Regions from separate parts of the Microbacterium sp. JZ37 genome, predicted to be linked through region 1. Evidence: riboswitches for the same ligand, from Rfam matches in the RefSeq annotation. Region 1 holds a riboswitch; the other holds the start of a gene.
What was found. Region 1 has a riboswitch for thiamine pyrophosphate ahead of GC092_RS02185 (ECF transporter S component). Riboswitches for the same ligand answer to the same signal wherever they lie in the genome.
Positions count from the first base shown of each region.

Region 2: linked by a shared signal. The riboswitch ahead of thiC (phosphomethylpyrimidine synthase ThiC) and the one ahead of GC092_RS02185 (ECF transporter S component) in region 1 are both predicted to bind thiamine pyrophosphate.

Region 1 covers NZ_CP045253.1:499,675-505,617, forward strand. The annotation lists gene GC092_RS02175 (bifunctional proline dehydrogenase/L-glutamate gamma-semialdehyde dehydrogenase) at 1-458, shown strand, start outside; gene GC092_RS02180 (D-alanyl-D-alanine carboxypeptidase family protein) at 647-2,038, opposite strand; TPP riboswitch at 2,104-2,214, shown strand; gene GC092_RS02185 (ECF transporter S component) at 2,206-2,826, shown strand; gene GC092_RS02190 (ABC transporter ATP-binding protein) at 2,828-4,312, shown strand; gene GC092_RS02195 (energy-coupling factor transporter transmembrane component T family protein) at 4,309-5,094, shown strand; gene GC092_RS02200 (aldo/keto reductase) at 5,160-5,943, shown strand, end outside.
Region 2 covers NZ_CP045253.1:19,759-25,701, forward strand. The annotation lists gene GC092_RS00100 (NUDIX hydrolase) at 1-325, opposite strand, end outside; gene GC092_RS00105 (DUF2520 domain-containing protein) at 537-1,292, shown strand; partial or broken gene panC (pantoate--beta-alanine ligase) at 1,289-2,139, shown strand; gene panD (aspartate 1-decarboxylase) at 2,139-2,528, shown strand; gene panB (3-methyl-2-oxobutanoate hydroxymethyltransferase) at 2,525-3,394, shown strand; TPP riboswitch at 3,434-3,541, shown strand; gene thiC (phosphomethylpyrimidine synthase ThiC) at 3,540-5,270, shown strand; gene GC092_RS00130 (FAD-dependent oxidoreductase) at 5,257-5,943, shown strand, end outside.

The DNA of each region.
Region 1 (5,943 bases):
GCCTCCGGCTCGAGCAGAACGTGCTCCGGTACGCGCCGGTTCCCGTGACGATCCGCTTCGACGGACGCCCGCCGGCGGAGCTCGTGCGCGTGGCGGCCGCGGGGCTGCGTGTGGGCGCCGAGCTCGTCGTGAGCACGCCGACTGCTCTCCCCGAGCGGGTCGCGACGTGGCTGACGGACGCAGGCGTCGAGGTGGCGTTCCAGGATGCGGAGGCGTGGGCGGCCCGCGCGGCGCGCCTCGCCCAGACGGGCGGGCGCATCCGCCTCCTCGGCGGTGCGCTCGCCGACGTCGTGGCGGCGACGGACGGCGCCCCCAACGTCGCGGTGTACGACGGTCCCGTGACGTCGGCCGGCCGCGTGGAGATGCTGCCGTTCCTGCACGAGCAGGCGGTGTCGATCACCGCGCACCGCTTCGGCAACGAGCGGCGGTACGTCGTTCCCGGTCTCGCCGACGCCTGATCAGAGGGCGAGCCGCTCCCTCCCGGGGCGGTCCGCCTCTGTCACGGGCGGTCCGCCTCCGTCCCCCCGTCCGTCCGCGTCTCGCCAGATCTGGATGTCGCCCGCCCTGCATGTCTCACTCCCGGCGGGATAGGGAGGCCGAATCCCGCGCCGAGCGAGACATGCTCGGCCGGCTTCGGGCGGTCGGGTCAGTCGAGGCCGAGCAGCGACAGCGGGTGCGTGAGCCGCCACCAGAAGGAGGGCGGGGGCACGTCGTCGGTGAGGGTGAGCGCGACGCTCGTGTCGTCCATCCCGCCCTGCACGGCCAGCGTGCCGACCTCGTCGCCGGCTTCGGCTCCGAGCTCGACCTCGTACGACGGATCGGTGGATGGCGCGACGCCCTGCCACGAGATCACCTGGGCCTCGTCGGCGGTCACGATCGTGCTCTGCGCACCCCACTCGGTCCGGACGTGCGCGACGGGCACCTCGGCGGCGACGGCGGTCGTGAGCTGCATGCCCTCCTCGAGCTGCGCGAGGAGCTCGCGGCTCACGATCGCGCGGCTGTCGTCGTCGGGCTGGCCGACGACCGCGGCGTAGAGCGTCACGCTCGTCTGGCCGATCGTGACCTCCTTCGCGGACAGGAGGTTCCAGTACTGCGTGCCCGTCGACCACAGCGAGCCGGTCTTCAGGCCGACCACGCCCTCGTCCCCGATGAGCGGGTTCGAGTTCTCGACGAGCCCCGCTCCCGGGAGCACGACCGAGTCCTCGGCCATGATGCTCGCGAGGACCGGATCCTCGAGCGCGATCTCGGCGAGGCGGATGAGCGAGCGCGCGTCAGCGGTGTTCGCCGGGTCGATGCCGCTCGGGTCCGCCACCGTGATGCCCGTGAGCTCGTGCTGCGCGAGCCAGGCCTGCGCGTCGGCGAGCCAGGCCTCCTGCGTGCCCCACAGCTCGAGGACGAGCCGGTCGACGTAGTTGTTCGCCGAGCCGAGCATGACGCCCTGCAGCATCTCGTGCAGCGTGAGCGTGCCGCCCACGGGGACATCGAGCGACGACTCATCGGCCGTGAGATAGGCCCAGTACTCGTCGCTGTCGGCCTGCGTGAAGGCGTAGGACGGCCCATCCTGACCCAGCTCGAGGCCCTCGCGCTCGATGATCATGAGCGCGGTGATGATCTTCGTGATGCTCGCCATCGGCAGCGCCTCGTCGCTCGAGGCGATCGGGCCGCCGGGGCCGCCCTCCGCAGCGAGGGCGGCGATGCCGTCCTCCGGCCAGGTGACGGGGAACTCCTCGCCGATCGGCGTCTCGACGGTGAGATCCGAGATGGTGGGGGCGACGTTCGCGAGCGGCCACACCGCGCAGGACGCGACGTAGCCGAGGGCGAGCACACCGAGAGTGACGGTCGGCCCGAGCCAGAACCGGCGGCGCGTGCGCGGCGGAAGGAGCGACGGCTCGACGGGCACGAGGCGGCTCGTGGGAAGCGCGCCGGCCGTGCGCGAGGCGGCGACGGCGTCGGGGTCGACCCAGCCGAGCGCCGTGAGCGCCGCAGCGGCGTCCTGCGACGGCGCGGTCTCCGCCGCAGGGATGTCGTCGATTGCCACCCGCATACGGTACCCGCTGCTCCTGCGAAGACGGGAAGCGGCTCGTGGGATGCGAGTAGAATCAGCCCACATCACACGGGAGTCCGCCGAGCCGGACTGAGAGGACGCGAGCCGCGCGTCGACCGTCGAACCTGATCCGGGTCATGCCGGCGAAGGAAGGAGAACGAATGTCCACGTCCGTTTCCGCAGGACAGACCGCGACCGGCCGCCGCTTCACGTGGCGGGTCGTCGACATCGTCGTCGCGAGCGTGATCGGCGTCGCGTGCGCGGTCGTGTTCCTCGTCTGGAACATCGCCTACGAGCTGCCGAGCACGCTGCTCAGCCCGCTCCTGCCCGGGCTCGGCGGCCTCGTCGCCGGCCCGTGGCTCATCGCGGGCGTGATCGGCGGACTCGTCGTCCGCAAGCCGGGCGCCGCGCTCTACACCGAGCTGCTCGCCGCCGTGATCTCGGCGCTCGTCGGCAACCAGTGGGGTCCGCTCACGATCGTCTCGGGCCTCGTGCAGGGCCTCGGCGCCGAGATCGTCCTCGCGATCTTCCTGTACCGCGCCTTCGGCCCCGTCGTCGCGGCGCTCGCGGGCGCTGCGGCGGGCCTCGCCTGCGGCATCAACGACATCGTCAACTGGTACGCGGGGGCCGACGCGGCCTTCACGGCCATCTACATCGCGTCGACGACGCTGTCGGGCGCCGTCATCGCCGGCCTCGGCGGCTGGGCGATCGTGCGCGCACTCGCGGCGACCGGAGCGCTCAGCCGCTTCGCCGCGGGGCGCGACGTCGCGCGACGCGTCTGACGTGACGGCCGCGGAGACCCGCCCCTGCGGCATCCTCGCCGAGGGGTGGGGATGGCGGTACGGCACGCGCCTGGCATGGGCGGCCCAGGACGTCACGCTGTCGATCCGGCCGGGGGAGCGCGTGCTGCTCCTCGGAGCGAGCGGATCGGGCAAGTCGACCGTGCTGCAGGCGCTCGCCGGCGTGCTCGGCGGGGAGGACGAGGGAGAGCAGGCGGGCCGTCTCCTCGTCGACGGCGCGCCGCCGGAGGCCGCACGCGGACGGACCGGGCTCGTGCAGCAGGATCCCGACGCACAGGCCGTGCTCGCGCGCGTCGGGGACGACGTCGCGTTCGGGTGCGAGAACCTCGGCGTCCCGCACGACGAGATCTGGTCGCGCGTGCAGGAGGCGCTCGCGATCGTCGGCCTCGACGTGCCGCTCGACCGCTCGACGTCCGCGCTGTCGGGCGGGCAGAAGCAGCGCCTCGCCCTCGCCGGTGCGCTCGCCATGCGCCCCGGGCTCCTGCTGCTCGACGAGCCGACCGCGAACCTCGATCCCGAAGGGGTCGTCGAGGTGCGCGACGCGGTGTCGCGCGTCGTCGCGCACACGGGTGCCACGCTCGTCGTCGTCGAGCACCGGGTCGACGTGTGGCTTCCCGTCGTCGATCGCGTGATCGTCCTCGGCGGCGGTCAGCAGGGCGTCGTCGCCGACGGGACGCCCGAGGTCGTCCTCGCCCGACGTGGCGCCGAGCTCGCGTCGGGCGGCGTGTGGGTGCCGGGCATCCCGCCGCGTCGCCCCGGCCCGCCGCGCCACGCGCCGGGCGCTCCTCTCCTCGCTGCGGAAGCGCTGCAGGTGGGGCGCCTGCGCGACACGGCCGTGGCCGGTCCCGTCGACCTGGAGGTGCGCCCCGGCGAGGTGCTCGGCATCACCGGCCGCAACGGCGCGGGGAAGTCGACCCTCGCGCGCACGCTCGCAGGGCTCCTGCCGCCGGTCGACGGCCGAGTGGCGGCGGCACCCGAACTCGCGGCAGGGGCGGGCCCCGCGCCCATCCGATGGCGCTCGCGCGAGCTCCTCACCCGGATCGGCACCGTGCTGCAGTCGCCCGATCACCAGCTCCTCGCGAACACGGTGCGCGCCGAGCTCGAGGTGGGCATGCGCGCGCTCCGAATGCCCGACGCGGAGATCTCGGCGCGCGGGGAGGAGCTCCTCGCCACGCTGCGCCTCGCGCACCTCGCGGACGCCAACCCCCATACCCTCTCGGGCGGCGAGAAGCGCCGCCTCACGGTCGCGGCCATGCTCGCGACCCGGCCGCGCGTCTGCGTCCTCGACGAGCCGACGTTCGGCCAGGACGCGACGACGTGGGCCGAGCTCGTCGACATCATCGCCCGGCTGCGCGACGGAGCAGACGCCGCTCCGTCGGCGGTCGTCGCCGTGACGCACGACGCCGACGTCCTCACGGCCCTCGAGGCGCGCGTCCACCGCCTCGACGGAGCGGGGGTGCTCGGATGATCCCGGCGCCGCCCATCCCTCGGGGCCCGCTCGCGCACGTGAACCCGGTCGCGAAGCTCGGCGCCGCGCTCCTCATCGCGTTCCCGCTCATCCTCACGATCGACGTCGTCTCGGCGGCGGTCGCGCTCCTCCTCGAGATCCCGCTGCTCCTCGCCGCCGGCGTCGACGCGCGCACGTTCTGGCGCCGCACCGCGCCCGTCTGGATCGCGGCGCCGCTCGCCGCCGTGACGATCGCGCTGTACGGCGAGCCCAGCGGCACCGTCCACTTCGAGTGGCTGCTCGTGCGCGTGAGCGACGGATCGCTCGCCCTCGCCGCCGCGACGTGCCTGCGCATCCTCGCGCTCGCGCTGCCCGGCGTCGTCCTCTTCGCGACCGTCGATCCGACGGATCTCGCGGATGGTCTCGCGCAGCGCGTGCGGCTCCCGGCACGGTTCGTGCTCGGCGCGCTCGGCGGCATGCGCCTGGTCGGGCTCCTCTTCGACGACTGGCGCGAGCTCGAGCTGGCCCGTCGTGCGCGCGGCGTCGCCGATACCGGCCGCGTGCGCCGCGTCCTCGGGATGGCCTTCGCCCTCGTCGTCCTCGCCCTGCGTCGCGGGGCGACCCTCGCGACCTCGATGGAGGCGCGCGGCTTCGGGAGCGACCGCGCCCGGACGTGGGCGCGCCGCTCGCCCTGGGGCGCGCGCGAGTGGATGCTGCTCGCGATCGGCCTCGGCATCTCGCTCACCGCGGTTGCCGTCGCGGTCGCGACGGGCGCGTGGAACTTCATCCTCGGCCCGAGCTGAGCCCGGTGTCGTCGGGGGCAGGCATAATCGGACGCGGCTCGACAACCCACGACGCGGAGGCGGACATGGAGCACAGGACACTCGGACGAACCGGACGCGACGTCTCCGTCGTCGGACTCGGCACGTGGCAGCTCGGCGCCGACTGGGGCGACGTGTCGGAGGCCGACGCCCTCGGCGTGCTCGCGGCGGCGACGGAGGGCGGCGTGACGTTCTTCGACACCGCCGACGTCTACGGCGACGGCCGCAGCGAGCAGATCATCGGCCGCTTCCTCGACGAGCGCGGTCTGCGCGACGACATCACGGTCGCGACGAAGATGGGCCGTCGCGTCGATCAGGTGCCCGAGAACTACACGCTCGAGAACTTCCGGGCGTGGACCGACCGGTCGCGCGCCAACCTCGGCGTCGACACCCTCGATCTCGTCCAGCTGCACTGCCCGCCGTCGTCGGTGTACGCCGACGACGCGGTCTTCGACGCGCTCGACGTGCTCGTGGACGAGGGGGCGATCGCCCACTACGGCGTGAGCGTCGAGACCGTCGCGGAGGCGCTCACGGCGATCGCGCGGCCGAACGTCGCGACCGTGCAGATCATCGTGAACGCCTTCCGCCTCAAGCCGCTCGACGAGGTGCTCCCCGCTGCGCAGGAGGCCGGGGTCGGGATCATCGCCCGGGTGCCGCTCGCCTCGGGTCTCCTGTCCGGGCGGTACGACGAGACGACCTCGTTCGCGGCGAACGACCACCGCACGTACAACCGCTCGGGCGAGGCCTTCGATGTGGGCGAGACCTTCTCCGGCGTCGACTACGCGACCGGCGTCCAGGCCGCGCGCGAGTTCAGCGCGCTCGTCGCCGAGC
Region 2 (5,943 bases), 480 kb from region 1:
GGAGGAGACCGCAGGAGACGCCCGTCTCCTCCTCGAGCTCGCGTGCGGCGGCCTGCGCGAGCGACGTGTCCCCGGCCTCGAGGTGGCCGCCCGGCTGCACCCAGAACCTCCCCTTGCCGTGGAGGCAGAGGAGGATCTGCTCGCCGGTCGAGTCGAAGACGAACAGGCTCGCCGTGAGGTGCGCGGGCGGCCCCTCGCGGTCGAGCGCGGCCGCGCCGTGCGCCTCGAGAGCCGCGACGAAGTCGTCGTGCGCGGGGACCGACGGCCCCACCAGGGCGACGGCCTCGCGCGCGGACGCGAGCAGAGAGGAGCGCGGGTCGATCACGGCTTCGAGCCTGTCACAGGCCGGGGACCGGAGCGAGGATGCGAGTGGCCGACAAACGTCGGCGAAATCACCGTGCACAGACGTGAAGCGAAACAGGGAGCAGATCGGAAAGACACTGACCGGTACCAATGTGCACATTGTCGCCCGATTTTGCTCGATCGGCCCATGAGGCGGATACTCATGTCGCGCGCGTCCCCCGCGCACCGAGACCATGAGCATCCTCCGCACCCCGCACAGCGCCCTCGAGAGCGTCACGGTGGTCGGCCCCGGCCGACTCGGCCGGAGCATCGCCCGTGCCCTCCGGGCGGCGGGCGTCGTCGTGCACGGCCCGGTCGGGCGCGGCGAGGAGATCCCCGACGCGCCGGTCGTGCTGCTGTGCGTTCCGGACGGCGAGATCGCTGCCGCGGCGCACGCCGCGACGGCGGCGGGGCGGATGATCGGCCACACCTCCGGCGCGGTGCCGATCCACGACGTCGACTTCGGCCTCCACCCCCTGCAGACGTTCACCGGCGATGACGACCCGACCGTGTTCCGCGGTGTCGCGTGCGCGGTCGCGGGGCGCTCGGACGAGGCGCTCGAGACCGCGACGGGCATCGCGCTCCTGCTCGGCGCACGCGCGTTCCCTCTCGATGAGGCCCACCGGGCGGCCTATCACGCAGCCGCGTCGGTCGCGGCGAACTTCCTCGTGACCATCGCCGATGCCGCGGAGCGGATCGCCGAGACCGCGGGCATCCCGGCCAAGGAGGCGCGCCTGCTCCTCGCGCCGCTCGTGCGGCGCACCGTCGAGAACTGGGCGTCGGGAGGACCCGCGACAGCCCTGACGGGCCCGATCGCCCGCGGGGACGAGGAGACGGTCGAGCGCCAGCGCGCCGCGATCTCGGCCGGCCGGCCCGAGCTCGTCCCGCTCTTCGACGAGCTGTGCGAGGCGACCCGCGCGCTCGCACGCAGGAAGGAGCACGCGACATGAGGATCGTGCGCACCGTGTCCGACATGCGCGCCGCCGTGCGCACCGCGCGAGCCGAGGGCGCCTCGATCGGCCTCGTGCCCACGATGGGGCCTTCCACGAGGGACACCTCTCGCTCATGCGCCGTGCGCGGGAGGGGTCCGACGTCGTGGTCGTGTCGCTCTTCGTCAACCCCACGCAGTTCGGGGCGAACGAGGACCTCGGCTCCTATCCGCGCGACGAGGCCCGGGATGCCGCGCTCGCCGAGGCTGCGGGAGCGGACATCCTCTTCGCGCCGCCCGTCTCCGAGATGTATCCCGACGGCTTCGCCACGACCATCCATGTGTCCGGCATCACCGACGTGCTGTGCGGCGCGCACCGCGGCCCGCACCACTTCGACGGCGTCGCCACCGTCGTCGCCAAGCTGCTCTCGATCGTGACCCCAGAGGTCGCCTTCTTCGGACAGAAGGACGCGCAGCAGGTGCTCGTCGTGCGCCGGCTCGTCCGCGACCTCGACCTGCCCGTGCGGATCGAGGCGTGCCCGATCGTCCGCGAGCCGGACGGCCTCGCGATGAGCTCGCGCAACGTCTACCTCGATGCCGCAGCGCGGGCGCAGGCGACCGCTCTGAACCGGGCGCTGACCGCGGCGGAGGATCTCGCGGCGCGGGGCGAGCGGGATGGCGCGGTGCTGCTCGCGGCCGCGCGATCCGTCCTCGCGGAGGCCGGCATCGAGCCCGAGTACCTCGAACTGCGCGACGCCGAGCACCTCCGCCCTCTCGTCCGCGTCGATCGGGACGCGCTGCTCGCGGTCGCGGCCAGGGTCGGCGCCGCACGCCTCATCGACAACCGCATCCTCAAGGGAGAATCCTGATGCGCCGCATCATGCTCAAGTCGAAGATCCATCGCGCCACCATCACGGGAAGCGACCTCAACTACGTCGGCTCGATCACGATCGACCCCGATCTGCTCGAGGCGGCGGACATCCTCGAGCACGAGCAGGTGCACGTGCTCGACGTCGACAACGGCGCGCGCTTCGAGACGTACACGATCGCGGGGGAGCGCGGCTCGGGGGTCATGCAGGTCAACGGCGCTGCCGCCCGGCTCGTGCACGCGGGCGACACGATCATCGTCGTCTCCTACGCCGAGTACGACGAGAAGGACCTCGAGACGTACGAGCCCGTCGTCGTGCACGTCGACCGGGGCAACGGCATCATCCAGGTCGATGACGCGGTCGACCGTCTCCTGACGGCGCGCGCATGAGCACGCGGCCGACGGCCCGCCCGCGCGTCGCGCCGGCCGACCTCGCCGCGCGCAAGGCCGCGTGCGAGCGCATCGCCATGGTGACCGCCTACGACCATCCCAGCGCGCAGGTGGCCGAGGCGGCAGGCGTCGACGTCGTGCTCGTGGGCGACTCGGCCGCGATGACGGTGCTCGGATACGACAGCACCGTGCCCGTCACCGTCGACGAGATGATCATGCTCACGGCCGCGGTCCGCAGGGGCCTGCAGAGCCCTCTGCTCGTCGCGGACCTGCCCTTCGGCTCGTACGAGGCCTCCGACGAGACCGCCGTCGCGACCGCGCAGCGCTTCGTGAAGGAGACGGGGTGCGACGCGGTCAAGATCGAGCGCGGCGGCACGTCGGTCGATCGCGCGAGCGCCATCGTCCGCGCGGGCATCCCCGTCATGGGGCACGTCGGCCTCACGCCGCAGACGGCGACCGCCCTCGGCGGATACCGTGCCCAGGGCCGGACCGCCGACGACGCGCTCGCGGTGTGCGAGAGCGCACTCGCGCTGCAGGAGGCCGGATGCTTTGCGATCGTCTTCGAGGCGATCCCGAGCGACGTCACGGACGCCCTGATGCCCCGGATGAGCGTCCCCGTGATCGGCATCGGCGCGGGCCCCGCCACCGACGGCCAGGTGCTCGTATTCCATGACCTTCTCGGCATATACGGGGGTCGTGCGGCGCGTTTCGTCAAGCGGTACGCGGAGCTGCGGGGGGACATGATCGCCGGCATCGAGCGCTATGTCGAGGAAGTCCGCGCGGGACAGTACCCAGCGACCGAGCACGGCTACTCCATGCCCGAAGAGGAATCTGCCCGTCTGAGGGAGCTGCTCGACGCGCTCTGACCCGCCGACTTGCGCGGCCGCGGCTCCCTGCTACTCTGATCCGGTCCACACGGGAGTCCCAGCAGGGGCTGAGAACGAGCTGACGCTGCTCGCGACCGTCGAACCTGTTCGGGTCATGCCGGCGTAGGAAGTAGGAGCAGCTCTTTTGCGCACCCTGGAAGCGACGCATTCGCTCGCATATCTGCACGACGACGAGCACGGGATCCGGGTGCCGGTCACCCGCATCGCGCTCACGGACTCGCCGAACGGCGAGCGGAACGAGCCGTTCACGGCCTATCGGACGTCGGGCCCGGGCAGCGACCCGGTGCGAGGGCTGCCGCCGCTGAGGGCCGACTGGATCGCCGCACGCGGCGACGTCGAGGAGTACGACGGGCGCCCGCGCGACCTCCACGACGACGGCCGTGCGGCCGCGCGGCGCGGCGCCGCCTCCGCGGAGTGGCGGGGAGAGTCCGCCCGCCCGCGCCGCGCACGTCCCGGCCGGCGCGTGACGCAGATGCACTACGCGCGGCAGGGCGTCATCACGCCCGAGATGCGCTTCGTCGCGCTGCGCGAGGGGTGCGACGTCGAGCTCGTCCGCTCGGAACTCGCGGCGGGGCGCGCGATCATCCCGAGCAACATCAACCATCCCGAGAGCGAGCCCATGATCATCGGGCGGGCGTTCCTCGTCAAGATCAACGCGAACATCGGGAACTCGGCCGTCACGAGCTCGATCGCCGAGGAGGTCGAGAAGCTCCAGTGGGCGACGACGTGGGGCGCCGACACGGTCATGGACCTCTCCACGGGCGACGACATCCACACGACCCGCGAGTGGATCATCCGCAACGCGCCCGTGCCGATCGGGACGGTCCCGATCTACCAGGCGCTCGAGAAGGTCGACGGGCAGGCGCATCGCCTCACCTGGGAGATCTTCCGCGACACCGTGATCGAGCAGTGCGAGCAGGGCGTCGACTACATGACGATCCACGCGGGCGTGCTGCTGCGCTACGTGCCGCTCACGGCAGAGCGGGTGACGGGCATCGTCTCGCGAGGCGGCTCGATCATGGCGGGCTGGTGCCTCGCCCACCATCGCGAGAACTTCCTCTACACGCACTTCGACGAGCTGTGCGAGATCTTCGCGCAGTATGACGTCGCGTTCTCGCTCGGCGACGGTCTCCGCCCCGGCTCGACGGCCGACGCCAACGACGCGGCGCAGTTCGCCGAGCTCGACACGCTCGCCGAGCTCACGCACCGGGCGTGGGAGCACGACGTGCAGGTCATGGTGGAGGGGCCGGGGCACGTGCCGCTGCACCTGGTCCGGGAGAACGTCGAGCGCCAGCAGGAGCTCTGCTCGGGGGCGCCCTTCTACACGCTCGGCCCCCTCGTCACTGACGTCGCCCCGGGGTACGACCACATCACCTCGGCGATCGGCGCGACCGAGATCGCACGGTGGGGCACCGCGATGCTCTGCTACGTCACGCCCAAGGAGCACCTGGGGCTGCCCAACCGCGACGACGTGAAGACGGGCGTCATCACGTACAAGATCGCGGCGCACGCGGCCGACCTCGCGAAGGGCCATCCGGGGGCGCGGGATCGGGATGACGCGCTGTCGAAGGCGCGCTTCGAGTTCCGCTGGCGCGATCAGTTCGCCCTCTCGCTCGACCCCGACACGGCAGAGGCCTTCCACGACGAGACGCTCCCGGCCGAGCCGGCCAAGACGGCGCACTTCTGCTCGATGTGCGGCCCGAAGTTCTGCTCGATGCGGATCTCCCAGGACATCCGCGACCGCTTCGGCGGAGCCGAGGAGCAGGAGGCGATCGCGGCCATGCGCCGGAAGTCCGAGGAGTTCGTCGCCGCCGGCGCGTCCGTCTACCTCGACGAGCCCCGTGTCCGGAGCTGACAGCAGGGTCGACGTCGCCGTCGTCGGCGCAGGGATCGTCGGCACGGCGATAGCCGTGGCGTGTGCGCGCGCGGGGCGCTCGGTGCGACTCATCGACCCCCGCCCGGGAGACGGCGCAACGTATGCCGCGGCCGGAATGCTGAGCCCCGCGGGCGAGCTCCAGCACACCGAGCGCGCTGCCGTGGCGCTCCACCGCGCCGCGGCGGCCGCATACCCCGACTTCGTCGCATCGCTGCCCGGCGGCGCTGCGGCGTGCGGGTACGAGGCCGCCCCGACGCTTCTCGTCGGGGTCGACGACGCCGACCGCCGTCGGATCGTCGAGCTCGTGGACGCGGCGCCCGCGGTGCAGGCGGAGCGACGGAGCGTCCGAGAAGCGCGGGCCGCCGAGCCTCTGCTCGCGCCGGGACTCTCGTGCGCGTACGCGGCGGACGGCGACCATCGCGTCGATCCGCGTGCCCTCGTCCGCGCGCTTCGGGGCGCGCTCGCGCCATCCGCTCTCCGTCCGCTCGCGGCGAGGCGCCTGCTGCGCGGGCGGGGCGGTGCTGTGCACGGTGTCGAGCTCTCCGACGGGACAGCGATCGCCGCGGCCGAGGTGGTCGTCGCGAACGCGCTCGGCGCGGCGGACCTGGGCGCGACGCCGCCCGGCGTGCTGCGCCCGGTGCACGGAGACATC